Regions from separate parts of the Streptomyces sp. NPDC005808 genome, predicted to be linked through region 1. Evidence: riboswitches for the same ligand, from Rfam matches in the RefSeq annotation. Region 1 holds a riboswitch; each other region holds the start of a gene.
What was found. A riboswitch is a leader RNA that binds a small molecule or an ion and turns the genes downstream of it on or off. The one in region 1 is predicted to bind cyclic di-AMP.
Positions count from the first base shown of each region.

Region 1 (7,308 bases):
TCGGCGTCACCTCACCGGCAGCCGAAAGCGTCCTGCGTGCCGTCTACGCTCCCGTTCTGGACAGCGACGACACACCGTGGATCACCACCGACCTCGCCACGGCCGAACTGGTCAAGGTGTCCGCCAACGCCTTCCTCGCCACCAAGATCTCCTTCATCAACGCCATCGCGGACGTCTGCGAGGCCGCGGGCGGCGATGTCACCACCGTGGCGAAGGCCATCGGTTACGACGCCCGCATCGGCCCGCGCTTCCTCTCCGCGGGCGTGGGCTTCGGCGGAGGCTGCCTGCCCAAGGACATCCGCGCCTTCTTCGCCCGCGCGCAGGAGCTCGGGGTGGAGGAGTCGCTGGGCTTCCTCAAGGAGGTCGACGAGATCAACATGCGGCGGCGGCTGCGTACGGTCGACCTGGCCCGCGAACTCGTCGGCGGCTCCTTCCTCGGCACCAACATCGCGGTGCTCGGCGCGGCCTTCAAGCCCGACAGCGACGACGTACGGGACTCACCCGCGCTCAACGTCGCCGCCGCGATCCAGCTGCAGGGCGGCCGGGTCCGCGTGCACGACCCCGCCGCGATCGACAACGCCCGCGCCGTGTTCCCTTCCCTGGACTACGCCCTCGACATCGACAAGGCGTGCGAACAGGCCGACCTGATCCTCCATCTCACCGAATGGCAGGAGTACCGCGACCTCGACCCCGAGGTGCTGGCAGCGACCGTGCGCAGCCCCCGGATCCTCGACGGCCGCAACGCCTTGCCGATGGAGCGGTGGCAGGCGGCGGGGTGGACCGTGCGCGCACTCGGCCGGGCCTTCGCCGGCGCCACAGTGTGAGCCGGACCGCTCGATGAGCCGGACCGCGCGGTGAGCCGGAGCGTTCGGTGATCCGGTAGAACCGAAGACAGAGGAGCCCGTCGGTCCCCCATGCCGACGGGCTCCTCTCCGCGTATCGCGACTTCGGGAGTTGGCCGGAGTTGGCCGGAAATGGCCGGAGACGGCGGGAACGTCAGCCCGCGGTGAGCTCGCGCCTCATGGTGTGGAGGAACGCCGCCGCCACGGCAGATCTTCCCCGCAAGGCCTGGCGTTCTCGCCCTCGATCGCCCGTGTGACCTTCCGGCAGATCTCCTCCAGCTGCCCGACCTCCTCCGCGGTCAACTGGTCGAAGAGCACGCTCCGTACCGTCTCCACGTGCCCCGGTGCCGCCCGCTCCAGGACAGCCATGCCCTCGTCCGTGAGCACGGCGACCTGGCCGCGCCTGTCGCTCGGGCAGCCCTCGCGGCGTACCGTGCCGTCGTTCTCCAGCCGGCTCACGGCGTACGTCAGACGGCTGCGGGTGATCTTCAGCAGCTCCGCGAGCCCGGTCATCCGCAGCCGCCGGTCCGGCGCTTCGGAGAGCATGGCGAGGATGGAGTAGTAGAGGTGCGGCATGCCCGCCTGCGCCTGCAGCCCGCGGTCGACGGCATCGCCGAGGAGGGAGGTCGCGGAGATGTACGAGCGCCAGGCGCGCTGTTCTGCGGGGGAGAGCCAGCGGGTCGTCATGCCGCCAGTGTAGGTATTGTTTAAAAATTGAACCACCGTTGAACTCTGGAGTGTGCGCCCCATGCCCCACCCCTACGTCCTGTTGTCCGCCGCCGTCTCCCTCGACGGCTTCCTCGACGACACCGGACCCGAACGGCTGCTCCTCTCCGGTGCGGCCGACTTCGACCGCGTCGACGAGGTGCGGGCGTCCAGTGACGCGATCCTGGTCGGCGCCGGCACCCTCCGCACGGACAACCCCCGGCTGCTGGTCAACTCGGCCGAGCGGCGCGCGGCCCGGATCGCTGCGGGGCGTTCCGAGTACCCGTTGAAGGTCACGGTCAGTGAGTCCGGTGACCTCGATCCCGCCGCGCGGTTCTGGCACACCGGCGGCGAGAAGGCCGTCTACACGACCGACAAGGGCGCCGAGCGGCTGCGCGGGCTGGGGCTGAACGCGGACGTCGTCCCGCTCGGCCCCGAACTGGACTGGCGGGCCGTCCTCGAACACCTTCACGACGTACGAGGTGTGCGGCGCCTCATGGTCGAGGGGGGCGGCCGGGTGCACACGCAGTTGGTGCGGGAGGGGCTCGCGGACGAGATCCAGCTGGCCGTCGCACCGCTGTTCGTCGGGGAGACGGACGCGCCCCGGCTCTTCGGGCCCGGCCCGTATCCCCCCGGGCGGCTGCGGATGGTGGAGACGCGGGCCGTCGGGGACGTCGTACTCATCCGGTACGTCCCCACCGCGCCCGGAGCCGGTGGGCTGGCCTCCGCCGCCGACCGGCGCTGGCTGGGGGTTGCCTGCGAGCTGGCGGCGCTGTGTCCGGCGTCGGAGAGCGCGTTCAGTGTGGGGGCGGTGGTGGTGGCCGCGGACGGGACCGAGCTGGCGCGCGGGTACTCCCGGGAGGCGGGCGATCCCGTGGTGCACGCCGAGGAGGCTGCGCTCGCCAAGATCGATCCCGCCGATCCGCGGCTCCTGTCCGCCACGGTGTACAGCAGCCTTGAGCCGTGTGCCCGGCGGGCTTCGCGGCCCGTGCCGTGTGCGCGGCTGATCGTTGACGCCGGGGTGCGGCGGGTTGTCACCGCTTGGCGGGAGCCGGACACGTTCGTGGCGGGGGCGGACGGGAACGGGGTTCTGGCGGCGGCGGGGGCCGCGGTCGTCGTGCTTCCGGAGTACGAGGAGCTCGCGGTCGCGCCCAACCGGCATCTGCTGGGGTAGCTCGCGCGGGGTGGGTCGAGCCGACGGCCGGCTGAAAGATCTCAGGCGGCCTAAGAGATCCTGCGCCCTTTCCGCCCGCACGTAAGGCTGCTCCTGAGCCGGCACAGAGGACAGAGACAGGAGCAGCGATGGGTTCAGTGGGGCGGCGGGTCAGGGCGGCGCTGGTGGTGCCGCTGTTGGTGGGGCTGGTGGCGTCGTGCGGGATGTCGTCGCAGGGGCGGACGGTGCGGGCGCGGGCCAAGGACGCGGCGTTCGCGCACCCCGGGGTGCTGGTCAGCAAGGACCAGCTGACCGCCGTACGCAAGCACGTGGAAGCCGGGGAGCAGCCGTGGCTGCGGGCGTTCCTGGACATGCGGGACAGCAAGTACGGGTCGTACAAGTACGAGGCGAAGCCGTACGCCACCGTCGAGTGCCCGCCCGGCACCCGGGCCGGGCACGGCTGCGTCGAGGAGCGTGAGGACGCGATCGCGGCGTACACGCAGGCGTTGCTGTGGAGCGTCACGGGCAAGCAGGAGCACGCCGACAAGGCGGTTCAGATCATGGACGCCTGGTCGGGGAAGGTGCAGAAGCACACGGCGGGGAACGCCGGCCTGCAGACCGCGTGGGCCGGTTCCACCTGGGCGCGGGCCGGGGAGATCGTGCGGCACACGGGGGCCAGGTGGCCAGAGGAGAGCGTCGCGCGGTTCCAGGGCATGCTGCGGACCGCCTACCTCCCCGAGGTCAGCAAGAAGGTCCCGGACTTCAACGGGAACTGGGACCTCGTCATGACCGACGCCGCCATCGGGATCGCCGTGTTCCTCGACGACCACAGGACCTTCGACGAAGCCCTGGAGCGATTCCGGCAGCGCGTGCCCGCGTACTTCTACCTCGCGAAGGACGGGAAGGTACCGCTGACGCCCGTCGGCAGCACCGTCGACACCCCGCAGAAGCTGACCACGTACTGGTTCGGGCAGCAGCGGTACACCGACGGCGTCTCGCAGGAGACCTGCCGCAACTTCAAGCACGTCGGGTACTCGCTCGCCGCCACCGCGCACATCGCCGAGACCGCCTGGCATCAGGGCGTCGACCTCTACCGCGGTGTCGAGGACCGGCTGAAGGCAGCGCTCGACTTCCACTCCAGGTACCAGATGGGGGAGACGGCGCCCGCGTGGCTGTGCGGCGGGCGGGTCGACCGGAACATGGGGCCCGACCTGGAGGTCGCGCTCAACCATCTGGAGGACCGGCTCGACGTGCGCGTCCCGGCCGCCCACCGGCTGGCCGAGCAGACGCGGCCGGCCGGCACGGACGATCTGTTCGTGTCCTGGGAAACCCTCACGCACGCCGGGAACCCGGCCGCCTGAGGGACGGCATCAACGCTGGTGCTGGGGGTCCCGCGGATGGCGTATAGTTGAGTTCAACGGCGCGGGGTGGAGCAGCTCGGTAGCTCGCTGGGCTCATAACCCAGAGGTCGCAGGTTCAAATCCTGTCCCCGCTACTGAAGGCCAAGGGCCGGAACTCGGATTCACGAGTTCCGGCCCTTGGTGTTTTCGGGTGCGCGTCGGCATCCCTCGGTCGGCCCACACCGGTCGCCCCCCGGCCCCGCTGCGGGAAACCTGGACGGGTGGGGCAGCAAGCAGGCGAGCAGCGGGCGGGGGATCCGTACGACGGGCATGGCCCTGGCGCGTCGCACCACCCGCCGCCCGACCGGTCCGGTGGGCGGTTGCCGGGAGACCCCGTGCCCGATCCCGGGCTGGGGGACGCGGCGCCGCCCGGAGCGGCGGACACGGCCGGGCGGACCATCTCGTACACCCAGAGGTTCGTCCGGGTGCTCCCCGCGCTGCTCATCGTCGCCGGAATCCTCTACGAGTACTTCACGCCGAAGGACTTCTACGGCGCTCCCCTCTTCACGGCCGCCGCCCTCGTGGCGGCGCCCCTCTACTCGCTGCGCGGCACCGTACTGACCGGAGCCCTGGCCGTTGTGGGGGTCGTCGCGGTCCAGACAGAGCTCGGGGTGGTCCTGCAGGCCGAGGCGGTCACCGAGGTGGTCACCGTGGCGACGGCCGCCGGCCTGGCCGCCCTCATCAACGTCCTCGTCCGGCGCGGCAACGCGCGGCTCGCCTCCGTCCGGGAGATCGCCGAGGCCGCCCAGCGCGCCGTACTGCCGCAGCCCGAGGAGCGGATCGGGCGGCTCGATGTCGCGGCGCGGTACGAGGCGGCGCAGGAGGACGCGTTCATCGGCGGTGACCTGTACGCGGTGCAGGACTCCCCGTACGGCGTACGCCTGGTCGTGGGCGACGTACGGGGCAAGGGTATGGGTGCGGTGGCCGCCGTCGCCGTCGTCATCGGGGCGTTCCGGGAGGCGGCCGAGCAGGAGGCGACGCTGGAGGGGGTCGCGGGACGCCTGGAGCGGGCCATGGCACGCGAGGGCACCCGGCGCGAGAGCCTCGACGCCTTCGAGGGGTTCACCACGGCGGTACTGGCGGAGATCCCGCACGGCGAGGAGGTCGTACGGATCGTCAACCGCGGCCATCCCCCGCCGCTGCTCCTGCACACGGACGGCATGCTCGTCACGCTCGACGCCGAGGATCCCGCACTGCCCCTCGGAATGGGCGAGTTGGGCATGTGGCCCGACCGTGCGCAGGAGACGGAGTTCCCGCGGGGGGCCATGCTGCTCCTCCACACGGACGGGCTGTCCGAGGCCCGCGACGAACGCGGACGCTTCTACGATCCCGCGGCGAGCCTCGCCGGACGGACCTTCCCCGCGCCCGAGGCGCTGCTGACCACCCTCGCCTGGGAGGTCCGCCGGCACTCCGGCGGCGGCACGACGGACGACATGGCGCTGCTTGCCGTACGGCGTCCGTGAAAGCCCTCGATCACGTTGTCACCAGGGGTGATCGGATCGCGCCTTTCCGCATAACATCTGATGCACCGTCAGAAATCCTGTGACCGAGAAGGTGTGGTCAACTCGCCCGTTTTACGGCGGTGATGACCTGTAAGTCCTGGCCAGAAGCGTTAATGATCAGTCAGAACGGCTTGGAATCCGGGGTCCGCGTCTATTAACGTTCGATAACGCAGCGCGGTAGTCACAGCCGTCACAAGAGTCGGCTCCGTGCGCACGCGCCGAATCCCGCAAGGGAACCGGGGAACCACCAACTTGGGGTGAATCGAGCGTCTTCCGCGGTGGGAACACCAGCGGTTGACGCGCGTAGGAGACCTTCCTGCTCCGAACCCGTCAGCTAACCCGGTAGGCGAGAAGGAAGGAAAGGAGCACGCCCACGTGGCGTCAAACCCGCCTGCCCAGGCACCCTCGTACCCGCCGAACCAAACGCACACCTTCGGGTTCGGCACAGACGACGAGGGCCCCCGGGAGGAGTGGAATCCCACCGAGGAATCCCTCCGTCCCATCCGCGGCCGGCACCGCGTCTCCAAACAGCGCGGAGGCGGCGGACTCGCTCGCAGCTCCACCGTTCTGGGCGTCGGCGTCATAGCCGCCGTCGGCGCGGGCGGCATGGCCACCGCGGCGCCCGGCAAGCCGCCGGTGTCGATCTCGGTGCCCGATCTGCCGTCCGTGGGCTCGATCCTCTCGGACGACAGCTCCGCCGACGTGGCCCAGGGCTCCACCACCCCGCTCACCAGTGCCGGCCTCACGACCGCCGACACCGAGCAGGGCGCCACGGACGCCGGCGAGGTCCTGCGCTCCCGCATCATGCAGCAGGCCGAGGTCCAGAAGGACCAGGCCGACACCGCGGCCCAGCAGGCCGCCCAGGCCGCCGCCGTGAAGAAGGCCGCCGACGCCGCCGCCGAGGAGCAGAAGGCGGCCGCGGCCAAGGAAGCCGCCGCGAAGAAGGCGGCGGAGGAGGAGGCCGCGGCCAAGGCGGAGGCCGAGCGCCTCGCCGAGCTCGCCAAGAGCTACACGCTGCCGACCTCCTCGTACACCATCACCTCGACCTTCGGTCAGGCCGGCGCACTGTGGTCCTCCGGCTACCACACCGGCCTCGACTTCGCCGCGCCCACCGGCACGCTGATCAAGGCGGTCCACAGCGGCACCATCACCGCGGCCGGCTGGGACGGGTCGTACGGCTACAAGACGGTGCTCACGCTCGACGACGGCACCGAGCTCTGGTTCGCCCACCAGTCGTCCATCAGCGTCAGCGTCGGGCAGAAGGTCGCCACCGGTGACGTCATCGGGCGCGTGGGCGCGACGGGCAATGTGACCGGTGCGCATCTGCACCTCGAGGTGCACCCCGGCGGCGCCGGAACCGGGATCGACCCGATGGCCTGGCTGCAGAGCAAGGGGCTCAATCCCTGACCTGTACGTTTCCGCGCAGGTGCGCAGGTGCGCGGTTACGTTGTTCCCTGATCCCCGGCAGCCCTGACATCATCCCCCCGACGTCAGGGCTGCCGGTCTGCCGGTCTGCCGGCCGCCGGTCGGATACGTGCGGAATACAGTCATCCGCTCGGGGCGTTGCTCTGCGGTATGACATCTCTTCGCAAGCTTGGTTCGTCCGACCTCGAGGTCTTCCCGCTCGCCCTCGGTGGCAACGTGTGGGGCTGGACCGCCGACGAGGCCCAGTCCTTCGCCGTGCTCGACGCGTACGCGGCCGCCGG
Region 1 covers NZ_JBIAIK010000008.1:20,135-27,442, reverse strand. Annotated here, with positions in the region: gene ACFYPC_RS19075 (UDP-glucose dehydrogenase family protein) at 1-824, shown strand, start outside; gene ACFYPC_RS19070 (MarR family winged helix-turn-helix transcriptional regulator) at 1,020-1,529, opposite strand; gene ACFYPC_RS19065 (dihydrofolate reductase family protein) at 1,591-2,721, shown strand; gene ACFYPC_RS19060 (alginate lyase family protein) at 2,850-4,061, shown strand; tRNA gene ACFYPC_RS19055 (tRNA-Met) at 4,122-4,195, shown strand; gene ACFYPC_RS19050 (PP2C family protein-serine/threonine phosphatase) at 4,436-5,563, shown strand; cyclic di-AMP (ydaO/yuaA leader) riboswitch at 5,809-5,966, shown strand; gene ACFYPC_RS19045 (M23 family metallopeptidase) at 5,978-7,009, shown strand; gene ACFYPC_RS19040 (aldo/keto reductase) at 7,178-7,308, shown strand, end outside.

Region 2 (7,308 bases), on a different contig from region 1:
GCGGCGACGGGGAGCCGGGCACCTGGTGGAGGACGCTAAACCTGAGCGTGATGGGTGGGTAACGCCATGTACACAATTGGCGCCAGTGGATCACTCGATGACCGTGAATGACCATAATTCCTGTCCGGTGACGCCGACTTCACGGAGTGTGATGACCGATGAGGCGAATCCGGGACAACCAGGCGTGCGACGGTGCTATGGGTTACATGGGGTGGGCCGGTGACAAGAGGGGCCGGGGTGGACGAATAGGCTCCGGCCTCATGGACGTACTCATCCATCTCTTCGTCGGCCTGCACATCATCGGCATCGCCTCGCTCCTCGGTGGCTTCCTCACCCAGATGAAGGCGATGGGCCAGGGCGCGGCCCGTTTCGTCCCCGCGATGCTGCATGGCGCGTTGACCATGCTGGTCACGGGTGTCGTGCTGGTCGGCCTCAACCAGGCGGACGACCAGCCGGTCAACAACATCAAGATCGGCGTGAAACTGGCGTTGCTGATCGTGATCCTGGGGCTCGTCTATGTGAAGCGCGACGACGAGCAGGTGGAGAAGGGTCTCTTCGGGCTCGTCGGGCTGCTGACGACGGCGAACATCTTCATCGCGGTGTTGTGGACCTGAGCGGTCTGGTTCTACGAGGTGTTGTGGACCTGAGTGGTCCGGTTCATCGCGGTGTTGTGGACCTGACGGCTCCGGCGGTCACCACCAGCCAGACGGCGACCGCGATCCACAGCAGTACCTCTCCCAGCCCGTCGGGCCACGAGACGTCCAGGGCTGCCGAGACCGCCAGAGCCGCCACCGCCGTCATCCCCAGGGGGAACACGGTCGCCCAGCGCCGCACGTCGTAGCGCAGGCGCGGCCGGGCCAGTTCCGCGCCGGCCAGGACGCAGTACCAGGCGAGGCCGAGGACGAGCAGGGCGGTGGTGACGGCGCGCAGGACGCCGTTGTCGTCGTCGTTCCACAAATACGCGTCGACGTCGTGTGCCGCGACGAGCTCGGCCCCGGCCAGCGCCGAGATGGCGAGCGCGCCACCCGCGACCCAGTGGTCCCCGGCGCCCGTCACCACCTCTCTGATGTCGAAGCGTGCGAACGCCACCCCGTAGAGCACGATTCCGAGCCAGAACAGCACCAGCGCGGCATGCGCGAGCCAGTCCGCGCCCACGGCGGCAGCGAGGGTGGCGCCCAGCACCGAAAGCCCCTGAGCGGCCACGCACACGGGGAACACCCCGCCCGGCATACGACGGCTCCAGTGCCGTACGACGACGAGGAGCAGCACCGGCCACAGCGCGGCGGACAGCGCGAGCAGGGCCTCGGCGGCCTCCTGCCACCCCAGCGCGGACAGCCGGGTGCCGAGGATGGTCGTCGCCGCGACGGCGGTGAGCGCGGGGAGCCCGCTCGCCTCAGCCGCCCAGCGCGACCGGTCCCGTACCAGCCGTACGGCGAAGTCCGCGGCGAGCGCGAGCCATCCGACGGACGCCAGGGCCAGTGCGGCACGGGACAGCGTCTCGTAGCCGGTCAGATGCAAGCCGAGCGAGATGATGCCGGTCCCCATGACGGCGGCACCGGCGGCGGGCGGCCGCCCGGCCCACCAGGCGCGGAGCTGGGAGATGGCTGGCATGCGCCCGATGCTAAGGAGCTTCGGGCGGGTTGCCCGCGGGGCACGCGCGTGCGGGGATGAAAACGCGGGGCACGCACGCGTGGAGCACGTTTTCGTGCTCCACGCGTGCGTGCCCCGCGGAAGGTGTCCGGAAGGTGGCGCGCGGGCGAGGCGTTACGCGGGCCGTACCACGCTGTGGATGGCCGACTCACCGTCGTAGAAGATCGACTCCTCGCGGACGTACGCACCCGGCTTCGGGGCGTGGATCATCATTCCGTTGCCTATGTAGAGGCCCACGTGGCTCACGTCGCCGTAGAAGAAGACCAGGTCCCCGGGCTGAGCGGCGGAGAGAGGGACGGTCGTGCCGGCCGTCACCTGGTCGTAGGTGACGCGCGGGAGGGTGACGCCGGCGGCTTTCCAGGCGGCCTGGGTGAGGCCCGAGCAGTCGTACGAGCCGGGGCCTGTGGCGCCCCACACGTACGGCTTGCCGACCTGGGCGCGGGCGAACGTGAGGGCCTTGGCCGCCTTCGTCGCGTACGCGGCGTCGGCGGTGGTGGTGGCCGAGCCGGGGGTGCCGGCAGGTGCGCTCGAGGGCGACTCCTGGGCTGCCTGCGCCGCGGCGTCGGCTGCTTCCTGCTCTGCCTGCTGCTGCTGCGCCAGCTCCGCCGCCTTGCGCTCGGCCGCCTTGCGCTGCTCCTCCTCGATCGCGGCGAGCCGCGCCTTCTCCTCGGCGGTCAGCTGCGAAAGCAGCTCGCGCGCCTGGGCGAGCTTCTGCTGGACGTCGGTCTTGGACGCCTGCAGGGCGCTCTGCGAGGTGGTCAGCGTCTCCAGGCTCTGGGAGGCCTCCGTACGCGCCTCGGTCGCGGCGGCCTGCTCCGTGACGTAGTCGTCGACAGCGGCCTTCTGGCGGGTTGTCAGACGGTCCATCAGCTGGGTCTGGTCGAAGTAGTCCTGCGGATTGTCGGCCAGCAGGAGGGAGGCGGTGTCGGGGGCCGCGGCCCCGGTGCGGTACTGCGCCGCGGCGTACGAGCCCAGCTCCTCACGCGCGGTGTTGAGCTTCTCCGCGCGCTGCGCGACGTCGTCGAGGAGGGTGTCGACCTTCTTGCGCTGCTTGGTGGTCTTCTCCTTGGCCGCGTTGTACTTGTCGGTGGCCGACTCGGCCTGCCGATAGAGGGCGTCGACCTTCTTCTCGACCTCTTCGAGGCTCGGCTTGGGCTCTTCGGAGGGCGTGGCGTTCGCCGTCTGGGAGAGCAGGGCCACGGACGTGAGGGCCGCTGTGGCGAGAGCGGGGGCCGTGCCCGCCACGCGCGAACCCGAGAACCATTTGCGTTGCGACGCCAAGGGAGGCGACTCCTTCCATCATCCGCCTACCGGGTTAGCTGTCGGGTTCGGGCGGGTGGTTCGGAAGGGTTGCCCTACGGTCCCTGCCCGACAAGGCAGTTGGACCGATTCACCCCAAGTTCGGTGGGTCCCCGGTTCCGGCTGCCACGAGGGCACACCGAATTCGGCGGAGGCCACCGCGGCCCGGCGACGTTCGCCGGTGGGGGTCGGGCGGCCTGATCAGCACGCTAGCCAACTCGTGCGGCTTCTGTGAAGGTTGATGTTCGAAATGCCCGATACGTTTTCGTGACCTTAGTCATGCGCTTCGCCGTCCGTTGTCAATTGGGAGGGGTATGGGGCGAGTTGCGTGGAGCGGTGGAGGGAGCGCACGTGAACCCGGAGGTTTGCCGTTCGCGGTGGGGGTTGCCGTGGACCCGTACGGCGAGACGGGGCGCGTGCCGGTCCGGCCGGTCGCTGAACGTGACGGCATGGTTCTGGAGGGGTACGAACTGGAGAGTACGAAGGTGGGTGGAGGCGCACGAAGGTGGAGGGCGGCCGGCTCCGGAAGATTCTCGGACGCTGAGCACCGTCACGAGTTCCGGTGGAGTTTTCGGGGTGGCGGCGGGGTGTCAGTGGGGCCGCCTAGACTCGGAGAGCGATGAGCAGCCTCTTTGATGACAGCTTCCTGGCGGACCTCAAGCCCTCGGGGGCTCATGAGGAAGAGCCCCCGCCGCCGCCCGAGGACGGAGCGGCCGAGCCGCTTCCGGACGACCTGTTCGGCGGCCGCTTCGACGCGCCGCCGAGCCGGGACGCGTACTACCGCGACGGCGCCCCGCGCCCCGTCGTGGACGCGGCCGCGCTCCTGGACGGGCTGAACGAGAACCAGCGGGCGGCCGTGGTGCACTCCGGCTCCCCTCTGCTCATCGTGGCCGGCGCGGGTTCCGGCAAGACCCGCGTGCTCACGCACCGGATCGCGTATCTGCTGGGCGAGCGCCAGGTCCACCCCGGCCAGATCCTCGCGATCACCTTCACCAACAAGGCCGCGGGCGAGATGAAGGAGCGCGTCGAGCACCTCGTCGGCCCGCGCGCCAACGCCATGTGGGTGATGACCTTCCACAGCGCGTGCGTACGGATCCTGCGCCGCGAGAGCAAGCGGCTCGGCTTCACGTCGTCGTTCTCGATCTACGACGCCGCCGACAGCAAGCGGCTCATGGCCCTGGTCTGCCGTGACCTGGACCTCGATCCGAAGCGTTTCCCGCCGAAGTCCTTCAGTGCCAAGATCTCGAACCTGAAGAACGAGCTGATCGACGAGGAGGACTTCGCAGCGCAGGCCACCGACGGCTTCGAGAAGACCCTCGCCCAGGCCTACGCCATGTACCAGTCGCGGCTGCGTGAGGCCAACGCGCTCGACTTCGACGACCTGATCATGACGACGGTCAACCTGCTGCGCGCCTTCCCGGACGTCGCCGAGCACTACCACCGCCGCTTCCGGCACGTCCTGGTGGACGAGTACCAGGACACCAACCACGCGCAGTACGCCCTGGTGCGCGAACTCGTCGGCACCTCCGAGCACCCCGTGGACGTTCCGCCCAGTGACCACGACCTGCCGCCCGCCGAGCTGTGCGTCGTGGGCGACGCCGACCAGTCGATCTATGCCTTCCGCGGCGCCACCATCCGCAACATCCTCCAGTTCGAGGAGGACTACCCGAACGCGACGACGATCCTCCTGGAGCAGAACTACCGCTCCACCCAGACGATCCTCAGCGCGGCCAACGCGGTCATCGAGCGCAACGAATCCCGCCGCCCCAAGAACCTGTGGACGAACGCGGGCGCGGGTTCGAACATCACCGGCTACGTCGCCGACACCGAGCACGACGAGGCCCAGTTCGTCGCCGACGAAATAGACCGTCTCACCGACGCGGGCGACGCCAAGGCCGGCGATGTCGCGGTCTTCTACCGTACGAACGCCCAGTCCCGTGTATTCGAAGAAGTCTTCATCCGCGTAGGCCTGCCGTACAAGGTCGTCGGCGGCGTCCGCTTCTACGAGCGCAAGGAGGTCCGGGACGTCCTCGCGTATCTGCGGGTGCTGTCCAACCCGGAGGACTCCGTTCCGCTGCGCCGGATTCTCAACGTCCCCAAGCGCGGCATCGGCGACCGCGCCGAGGCGATGATCGACGCCCTCTCACAGCGCGAGAAGATCAGCTTCCCGCAGGCGCTGCGACGCGTGGACGAGGCCTACGGGATGGCGGCCCGCTCCACGAACGCGGTCAAGCGGTTCAACACGCTGATGGAGGACCTGCGGACGATCGTCGAGTCGGGAGCGGGTCCGGCCACTGTCCTGGAGGCGGTACTGGAACGCACCGGCTACCTCGCGGAGCTGCAGGCCTCGACCGACCCGCAGGACGAGACCCGGATCGAGAACCTTCAGGAACTCGCCGCCGTCGCCCTGGAGTTCGAGCAGGAGACCGGCGAGGGGGAGACCCCGGGCGGGCTCTCGGCCTTCCTCGAGCGGGTCGCGCTCGTCGCCGACTCCGACCAGATCCCCGACGAGGAGGACGGCAACGGCGTCATCACCCTCATGACCCTGCACACCGCCAAGGGCCTCGAGTTCCCCGTGGTGTTCCTGACGGGCATGGAGGACGGCGTCTTCCCGCACATGCGCGCGCTGGGACAGGCCAAGGAGCTGGAGGAGGAGCGGCGCCTCGCGTACGTCGGCATCACGCGCGCGCGGGAGCGGCTGTATCTGACGCGGTCGTCCCTGCGCAGTGCGTGGGGGCAGCCCTCGTACAACCCGCCGTCCCGCTTCCTGGAGGAGATCCCGGACGCCCACCTGGACTGGAAGCGCACGGGTGCGATGGGTCCCGCCTCGTCGAGCCCCGTGTCGGGCGTGGCGGCTTCACTGTCGTCCTCGCTGTCGGCCTCACGTTCGCGGTCCGCGGCCTCGGGTGCCTCCGGTTTCGCGACGCGGCGCGGGATCGCGGAGAAGCCGGTGGTGTCGCTGGCGGTCGGCGACCGGGTCACGCACGACCAGTTCGGCCTGGGCACGGTCGTCGAGGTGAAGGGCACGGGCGCGAACGCCGAGGCGACGGTCGACTTCGGGGAGCCCAAGCCGAAGCGGCTGCTGCTGCGGTACGCGCCGGTGGAGAAGCTGTAGGTATGTAGGTATGTAGGTATGTAGGTATGTAGGCGCGGGGGCGAGGGGTGGGGGCTGGCGGTCACGTCTTGGGTTGGTTTGGTTGGGTCCGGGCCGGGCCGGGACCTGGTGGCTGTGTCGGGTCTGGGCCGGGCGGGGGTCTGGTGGTTACGTCGGGTCCGGCGCGGACGGGGATCCCGTGGCTGTGTCGGGCACGGGCCAGGTGGGGATCTGGTGGTCACGTCGGTCCGGGGCCAGGAGGGGACGCGGTGGTTACGTCGGGTCCAGGCCGTGGCTGCGCAGCCATGACAGCGGGTCGATCGCCGAGCCGCCTGCAGGGCGGACCTCGAAGTGCAGGTGCGGGCCGGTGGAGTTGCCGGAGTTCCCGGAGTTCGCGATCGGGTCACCGGCCTTCACGGTCGTGCCGGACGCGACCTGGTAGCTGGAGAGATGGCAGTACCACGTCTCCGTGCCGTCCATCGCGGTCACGATCATCATGTTGCCGTAGGCGCTGTTCCACTGCGTCCGGACGGTCCCGTCGGTCGCGGCCATAACCGTCGTGCCGTACGGCACCGGGAAGTCGATGCCTGTGTGGATCGACATCCAGTTGACGCCCGCCTGGCCGAAGTACGCGCTGAGCCCGTGCTGCGCCACCGGCAGCGCGAACTTCGGACGAAGCCGCTCCTTGGTCGCGGCCGCCTCCGCCGCCTTCTTGCGCTGTGCTTCCTGCTCGGCTTCGAGGTCGATACGTTCCTGCGTGCGGCTCGCCCGGTCGGCGAAGTCGTCGGCGCCCGCGGAGAGACTCTCGAGCTGAGTGTCCAGCTTGTTGTTCGCGGTGGACGGTTTCACCTCGGTCGCGGAAGACGCGCTGAGCGTCTGACCCTGGGTCTCGTCCCCGTCGACGCTGACCACCGAGGCGGCGGCGATCCCCGCGACCCCCATCACACAGGCTGAGGGAACGGCCACGGTCAGCAGCGCGGAACGTTTCGCAGGGCTACGGCGACGGGAGCGGGCGGCGGACCGCGACACGGATCGCGGGGCCAGGATCACTTCTTCCATGTCGTCGAGCAGCAGCGACGCCTCGGGCTCGTCGCCTGCGTCATGACTGTCGGCCGGACCCTCGAACTTCTCCTCCGCGGCGGCGGGTTGCTCGTGCTGGACCTGCTCGAAGGTCGCGGTCGCCGACTGGTCGAGGGGTTCGGGCTCGGACTGATGCTGATGCTCGTAGGACTCGGGCTGCGGGTGTTCGTGTTCGTATGTGTCGT
Region 2 covers NZ_JBIAIK010000009.1:83,224-90,531, forward strand. Annotated here, with positions in the region: gene ACFYPC_RS21095 (hypothetical protein) at 261-614, shown strand; gene ACFYPC_RS21100 (tellurite resistance/C4-dicarboxylate transporter family protein) at 658-1,611, opposite strand; gene ACFYPC_RS21105 (NlpC/P60 family protein) at 1,765-2,931, opposite strand; cyclic di-AMP (ydaO/yuaA leader) riboswitch at 2,939-3,110, opposite strand; gene pcrA (DNA helicase PcrA) at 3,569-6,064, shown strand; gene ACFYPC_RS21115 (peptidoglycan DD-metalloendopeptidase family protein) at 6,317-7,308, opposite strand, start outside.
Region 2: it holds a riboswitch for cyclic di-AMP, as region 1 does, so the genes downstream of both, ACFYPC_RS21105 (NlpC/P60 family protein) here and ACFYPC_RS19045 (M23 family metallopeptidase) in region 1, are expected to answer to the same signal.

Region 3 (7,308 bases), on a different contig from region 1:
GGATGTTGCGAAGTCCTCACGCGGTCCGGGCGATCGGCTCCGCCGGGAAAGCGGAGGCGGTGTGCGGCCGTCGCTCGTTCGGTGTGCAGGGCGGTGACCGCCCGCGCCCGCTCGCTGTCTCCGCGCGCGACGGCGTCCACGATCCCGCCGTGCTCCGCCCAGGACTCCGCCGGGTTGGCCGGCGCCTCGACCGTGTACATCCAGGCGATCTTGTGCCGCAGCTGGGCCAGCGTGGAGGTCAGCGCGGGGCTGCCGGAGGCCTGCGCGAGGGTCTCGTGGAACCAGCCGCCCAGCGAGCGCAGATCCTCGCTGTTGCCCCTCCGTGCCCGCTCCTGACCGAGCCTGACCAGGCCTCGGAGCACCTTGAGGTGCGCCTCGGTACGGCGTTGCGCGGCCCGTGCGGCGCCCAGCGGCTCCAGCAGCATGCGCATCTCCAGGAGGTCCGCGGCCTCCTGCTCGGTCGGCTCCGCGACACACGCGCCCGCGTGCCGCCGGGTGACCACGAAGCCCTCGGCCTCCAGCGTGCGCAGAGCCTCGCGGACGGGGACGCGCGAGACGCCGTAGCGGCGCGCCAGCAGTTCCTCGGTGAGCCGGCTGCCACGTTCGTAGACACCCGCGACGATGTCGTCGCGGATCGCTGTGCATACCGAGTGCGCAGGAACACGCATACCGGACCTCCGCTTTAATCCCCGTGAAACGCCGTCGATTGGCGCTTGTTCAGTGACTCTATTGCAGAGACTCGGAATTTCCGACGGGGGACCGGAATCCATGGATATTTTTTGGACAGCCGGTCTTCCGAAACGGTTCGAAACGACAAGGCCCCGGCTCCGTCGAGCCGAGACCTTGTGAAGTACGTGGGCGAGAGGTCAGACGTTCACACCGTGCGAGCGAAGGTAGGCGACGGGGTCGATGTCCGAGCCGTACTCGGCTGTTGTGCGGGCCTCGAAGTGGAGGTGCGGCCCGGTGGTGTTGCCGGTGGCCCCGGAGAGGCCTATCTGCTGCCCCGGGGTGACCGTCTGGCCCACGGAGACACCGATGGACGACAGGTGGCCGTACATCGTGTAGGTGCCGTCGTTCATCTTGAGGACGATCTGGTTGCCGTAGGCGCCGCCCCAGCCGGCCGTGACGACCGTTCCGGAGCCGACCGCGTGGACCGAGGTCCCGGACGCGGCGTGGAAGTCGACGCCGGTGTGGCTGCCGGACGACCAGAGGCTGCCGCCGGTCTGGTAGCCGGTGGAGATGTACGAGCCGGTGATCGGCACGACGAAGGTGTTGAGTCGCTTGCGCTCGGCCGCACGGGCGGCGCGCTCCTTGGCCTCGCGCTCCTCCTTGGCCTTCGCGGCGGCCTTCTTCTTGGCGGCCGCCACGGCCTTCTTCTGTGCGGCGGCCTCGTCGGCGGCCTGCTGCTGGGCGGCGGCCTGCGCGTCGATCTGGTCGGCGATCGTGTCGCCGATCTCGACGGCCTGGGTCAGGCCTGTCTGCTCGACGGAGTTGTCCGCGGCGAGTGCCGGGGCAGCGAGGGTGCCGAGGACACCGGTCGTGGTGAGCGCCGCGACGCCGATGGCGTTCGTGGTCGTGCGCTTCACGCGGCTCGGGCGACGATGCCTGCCTGTGCCACAGGTGAACGCCATGTAGGGGCTGATCCTTTCCTTCCCTCTCGCCTACCGGGTTAGCTGACGGGTTCGGAGCAGGAAGGTCTCCTACGGACAGCCTCCGGAGAGGGCGTCCGATTCACCCCAGGGACTGCGTGTGGGTCCCCGGCTCCCCTGGCTCGCGCCGTACGGGGACTAAGCGATGGCTGTCCGGTGCCGCGGGTGCGGCGCACTGACTGACGAACAGCCGGACCGACGCTAAACGGGACATCTTTCAATCAACAAACGGATCACGCCTTTTGTAGCGCATGCCACAGGGCAGACAGGCAACCTCCCTATCAATACGGACAAATGGGGGCCCAGGAGACTCGATGGTCTCCTGGGCCCCCATGAGGAGCTGCTGTCCTACTCCGCCGGAACGACGCTCACTTCACCGATTCCGAGAGCCTTGACGGGCTCCTCGATCTGCGCGGCGTCGCCCACCAGGACGGTCACCAGACGGTCCACCGGGAAGGCGCTCACGGCGGCCGCGGTGGCCTCCACCGTGCCGGTCGCGGCGAGCTGCCGGTACAACGTCGCCTGGTAGTCGTCCGGCAGGTGCTGCTCGACCTGGTCGGCCAGCGTGCCCGCGACGGCCGCCGCCGTCTCGAACTTGAGGGGCGCCACCCCCACCAGGTTCTGTACGGCGACATCGCGCTCGGCGTCCGTCAGGCCCTCTGCGGCCAGGGTCCGCAGCACCTTCCAGAGGTCGTCGAGCGCCGGGCCGGTGTTCGGGGTGTCCACGGAGCCGCTGATGGCGAGCATCGCGATGCCCGTACCGTCCGGCGCTGAGCGCAGCACCTGGCCGAACGCCCGCACACCGTAGGTGTAACCCTTTTCCTCGCGCAGGACGCGGTCCAGGCGCGAGGTGAGGGTGCCGCCGAGGCAGTACGTGCCGAGCACCTGGGCGGGCCACACGCGGTCGTGCCGGTCGGCGCCGACACGGCCGATGAGCAACTGCGTCTGGACGGCGCCCGGGCGGTCCACGATGACGACCCGGCCGGTGTCGTCGGCAGTCACAGGCGGCACCGGGAGCGGATCGGCGGACGAGCCGGTCCACGCGCCGAGCGTGTCGGCGAGCAGCGCGTCGAGGTCGACTCCGGTGAGGTCGCCGACGATCACCGCGGTGGCCGTGGCGGGGCGTACGTGCTTCTCGTAGAAGGCGCGTACGGCCACCGAGTCGATTCCCGTGACCGTCTCCTCGGTGCCCTGCCTCGGGCGCGACATGCGCGATGTGGCCGGGAACAGCTCCTTGGAGAGCTCCTTCGCGGCGCGGCGGGCCGGGTTGGCGGTCTCGTGCGGGATCTCGTCCAGCCGGTTGCGCACCAGCCGCTCGACCTCGCTGTCCGCGAACGCCGGTGCCCTCAGGGCGTCGGCGAGCAGATCGAGGGCCTTGGGGAGGCGCGATACGGGGACTTCGAGCGACAGGCGTACGCCGGGGTGGTCGGCGTACGCGTCGAGCGTGGCGCCGCAGCGCTCCAGTTCGGCGGCGAACTCCTCGGCGGAGAGCTTGTCGGTGCCTTCGGAGAAGGCCCGCGCCATGATCGTGGCGATACCGTCGAGGCCCGCGGGCTCGGCGTCCAGCGGCGCGGCGAGCAGCACCTCCACGGCGACTACCTGCTGGCCGGGGCGGTGGCAGCGCAGCAGAGTCAGGCCGTTGCCCAGAGTGCCCCGGTCGGGTGCGGGAAAGGCCCACGGCCTGGCCTCGCCGGCCTGCGGCTGGGGGTGGAACTCCATGGTGGCGAGCTCGGTCACTTCGCCGCCTCCTCGTCGGTGTCTTCAGCGGCTTCGGCGTCTTCGGCGTCTTCGGCGTCTTCAGCGGCGATCGGTTCGTAGACGAGCACCGCGCGGTTGTCGGGGCGCAGGCGGGACTTGGCGACCTCCTGGACCTCCTCGGCGGTGATGTCGAGGACGCGCTGTACGGCGGTCAGGGCGAGCTGCGGGTCGCCGAACAGGACGGCGTACCGGCACAGTTCGTCGGCGCGGCCGGCGACCGTGCCGAGCCGGTCCAGCCACTCGCGCTCCAACTGGGCCTGGGCGCGCTCCATTTCCTCGGCCGTGGGCCCCTCCTCGGCGAACCGGGCGAGCTCCTCGTCCACGGCGGCCTCGATGACGGGGATCTCCACATCGCCGGACGTCTTCACGTCGAGCCATCCCAGGGAGGGGGCTCCGGCGAGCCGCAGCAGGCCGAACCCGGCCGCGACGGCGCTGCGGTCGCGGCGTACGAGCCGGTTGTAGAGCCGGGACGACTCGCCGCCGCCGAGGACCGTGAGCGCCAGGTCGGCGGCGTCACTCGCGCGCGTGCCGTCCTCCGGGAGCCGGTAGGCGGCCATCAACGCGCGTGAGGGGACCTCCTCCTCGAGGACCTCGCGCAGTTCCTCGCCGATGGTGTCGGGCAGCGCGCCGTCACGCGGTGCGGGCTTGCCGTCGTGCCCGGCGATCGAGCCGAAGTACTTCTCGATCCAGGCGAGGGTCTCCTGGGGGTCGATGTCCCCGACGACCGACAGCACCGCGTTGTTGGGCGCGTAGTAGGTGCGGAAGAACGCGCGGGCGTCCTCCAGGGTGGCCGCGTCCAGGTCGGCCATCGACCCGATCGGCGTGTGGTGGTACGGGTGACCCTCGGGATAGGCGAGCGCGGTCAGCTTCTCGAACGCGGTCCCGTAGGGGACGTTGTCGTAGCGCTGGCGCCGCTCGTTCTTGACGACGTCCCGCTGGTTCTCCATGGACTCCTCGTCGAGCGCGGCGAGCAGCGAGCCCATGCGGTCGGCCTCCAGCCAGAGGGCGAGCTCCAGCTGGTGCGTGGGCATGGTCTCGAAGTAGTTGGTGCGCTCGAAGCTGGTGGTGCCGTTCAGCGAACCACCGGCTCCCTGGACCAGCTCGAAGTGGCCGTTGCCCTTCACCTGGCCCGAGCCCTGGAACATCAGGTGCTCGAAGAGGTGGGCGAGGCCGGTACGCCCCTTGACCTCGTGGCGTGAGCCGACGTCGTACCAGAGGCACACCGCGGCGACCGGGGTCAGGTGGTCCTCGGAGAGCACCACGCGCAGGCCGTTGGCCAGGCGGTGCTCGGTCGCTGTCAGCCCGCCGGAGCCTGCCTCAGCTGTGGCCGTGTGACCCATGGGCATGTACGTCCCTTCGATCGCGGAAAACTACGGATTTCCTGTCGGTCCTGCCACTGTATGCAAGCGTGCGGACAGCTGGCGAAGTTCCCGCACCTCGTACGCCGAGAGCGAGAATCGGCGTACGGATCTCGTAGGGGGACAGCGGTGGCTCCCGTAGGAGAAGAGCGGTGCGTCTCGCATGAGGACAGCGTTGAGTCCCGCAGGAGAAGAGCGGTGAACGCGTACCGCCCCAGCACCGCCAGGAACCCGATCCGGACGCGGCGCAGGCCTCTCTGAACGGCCCGCAAAGGCCCTCAACAGACGGGTCGTGGTCCGCGTTGTCAGTGGGGCGGTCCACAATGGTGCGCGTCAGAACCCGTTCATGCCCCGGCAGAGACTGTGAAGGAGCCGCAGCAGCGATGGCCCGCCGCAGCACGAAGACCCCGCCACCGCCCGACGACTTCGAGGAGCGCATCCTCGACATCGACGTCGTCGACGAGATGCAGGGCTCCTTCCTCGAGTACGCGTACTCGGTCATCTATTCCCGAGCCCTGCCGGACGCCCGCGACGGCCTCAAGCCGGTGCACCGACGCATCGTCTACCAGATGAACGAGATGGGCCTGCGCCCCGACCGCGGCTATGTGAAGTGCGCCCGCGTCGTCGGCGAAGTCATGGGTAAGCTCCACCCGCACGGCGACGCGTCGATCTACGACGCTCTGGTGCGCCTGGCCCAGCCCTTCTCGATGCGCCTGCCGCTGGTCGACGGCCACGGCAACTTCGGTTCGCTCGGCAACGACGACCCGCCGGCCGCCATGCGTTACACCGAGTGCCGGATGGCGGACGCCACGTCACTCATGACCGAGTCCATCGAAGAGGACACGGTCGACTTCTCGCCGAACTACGACGGCCAGGAGCAGGAACCGGGCGTCCTCCCGGCGGCGTACCCGAACCTCCTGGTCAACGGCGCGTCGGGAATCGCCGTCGGCATGGCCACGAACATGGCGCCGCACAACCTCGGCGAGGTCATCGCGGCCGCCCGTCACCTGATCCGACACCCGGGCGCCGACCTGGACACGCTGATGAAGTACGTGCCGGGCCCAGACCTGCCCACCGGCGGCCGGATCGTCGGCCTCTCCGGGATCAGGGACGCCTACGAGAACGGCCGCGGCACCTTCAAGATCCGTGCCACGGTGTCGGTGGAGGACGTGACGGCCCGGCGCAAGGGCCTCGTCGTCACCGAACTGCCCTTCACCGTCGGCCCGGAGAAGGTGATCGCCAAGATCAAGGACCTGGTCGGCGCGAAGAAGCTGCAGGGCATCGCCGATGTGAAGGACCTCACGGACCGCATGCACGGTCTGCGTCTGGTCATCGAGGTCAAGAACGGCTTCGTGCCGGAGGCGGTCCTGGAGCAGCTCTACAAGCTGACGCCGATGGAGGAGTCCTTCGGTATCAACAACGTGGCGCTGGTGGACGGTCAGCCCCTCACCCTGGGTCTCAAGGAGCTCCTCGAGGTCTACCTCGACCACCGCTTCGACGTCGTGCGTCGGCGCAGCGAGTTCCGCCGCACCAAGAAGCGCGACCGACTGCACCTGGTCGAGGGCCTCCTCGTCGCCCTGATCGACATCGACGAGGTCATCCGCCTCATCCGCTCCAGCGACAACTCGGCGCAGGCGAAGGAGCGTTTGATCGAGCGCTTCTCGCTCAGCGAGATCCAGACGCAGTACATCCTGGACACGCCGCTGCGCCGGCTGACCCGGTTCGACCGCATCGAGCTTGAGTCGGAGCGCGACCGGCTCAACGGCGAGATCGACGAGCTGACCGGCATCCTGGATTCGGACGCCGAGCTGCGCAAGCTGGTCTCCACCGAACTGGCCGCGGTGGCCAAGAAGTTCGGCACCGACCGGCGCACGGTGCTGCTGGAGTCCGCCGGCGCCACCGCCGCCACGGTCCCGCTCCAGGTGGCGGACGACCCGTGCCGGGTCCTGCTGTCCTCCACGGGCCTGCTCGCCCGTACGGCCAATGGCGAACCCTTCGGAGAGGCCGAGGAGGACAAGCGCACCAAGCACGACCTGATCGTCTCCGCGGTGCCCGCCACGGCCCGCGGCGAGATCGGCGCGGTCATCTCCTCCGGCCGTCTGCTGCGGCTGAACGTGATCGACCTCCCTCGGCTGCCGGACACGGCATCGGCGCCCAACCTCTCCGGAGGCGCTCCGATCTCCGAGTTCCTGTCCTCCCTGGAGGCGGACGAGACGGTGATCTGCCTGACGACGCTCGACGAGTCCTCGCCGGGGCTGGCGATCGGCACTGAGCAGGGCGTTGTGAAGCGCGTGGTCCCCGACTACCCCTCGAACAAGGACGAGTTGGAGGTCATCACGCTCAAGGACGGCGACCGGATCGTCGGCGCGGCCGAGCTGCGCACCGGCGAGGAGGACCTGGTCTTCATCACGGACGACGCCCAGTTGCTGCGCTACCAGGCCTCCCAGGTCCGCCCGCAAGGACGGGCGGCAGGCGGTATGGCGGGCATCAAGCTCGTCGACGGCGCGAAGGTGATCTCTTTCACGGTGGTCGACCCGGCGGTG
Region 3 covers NZ_JBIAIK010000020.1:70,289-77,596, reverse strand. Annotated here, with positions in the region: gene ACFYPC_RS32860 (GntR family transcriptional regulator) at 1-668, opposite strand, end outside; gene ACFYPC_RS32855 (M23 family metallopeptidase) at 867-1,631, opposite strand; cyclic di-AMP (ydaO/yuaA leader) riboswitch at 1,644-1,804, opposite strand; gene ACFYPC_RS32850 (M16 family metallopeptidase) at 1,998-3,386, opposite strand; gene ACFYPC_RS32845 (M16 family metallopeptidase) at 3,383-4,747, opposite strand; gene ACFYPC_RS32840 (DNA topoisomerase (ATP-hydrolyzing) subunit A) at 5,149-7,308, shown strand, end outside.
Region 3: it holds a riboswitch for cyclic di-AMP, as region 1 does, so the genes downstream of both, ACFYPC_RS32855 (M23 family metallopeptidase) here and ACFYPC_RS19045 (M23 family metallopeptidase) in region 1, are expected to answer to the same signal.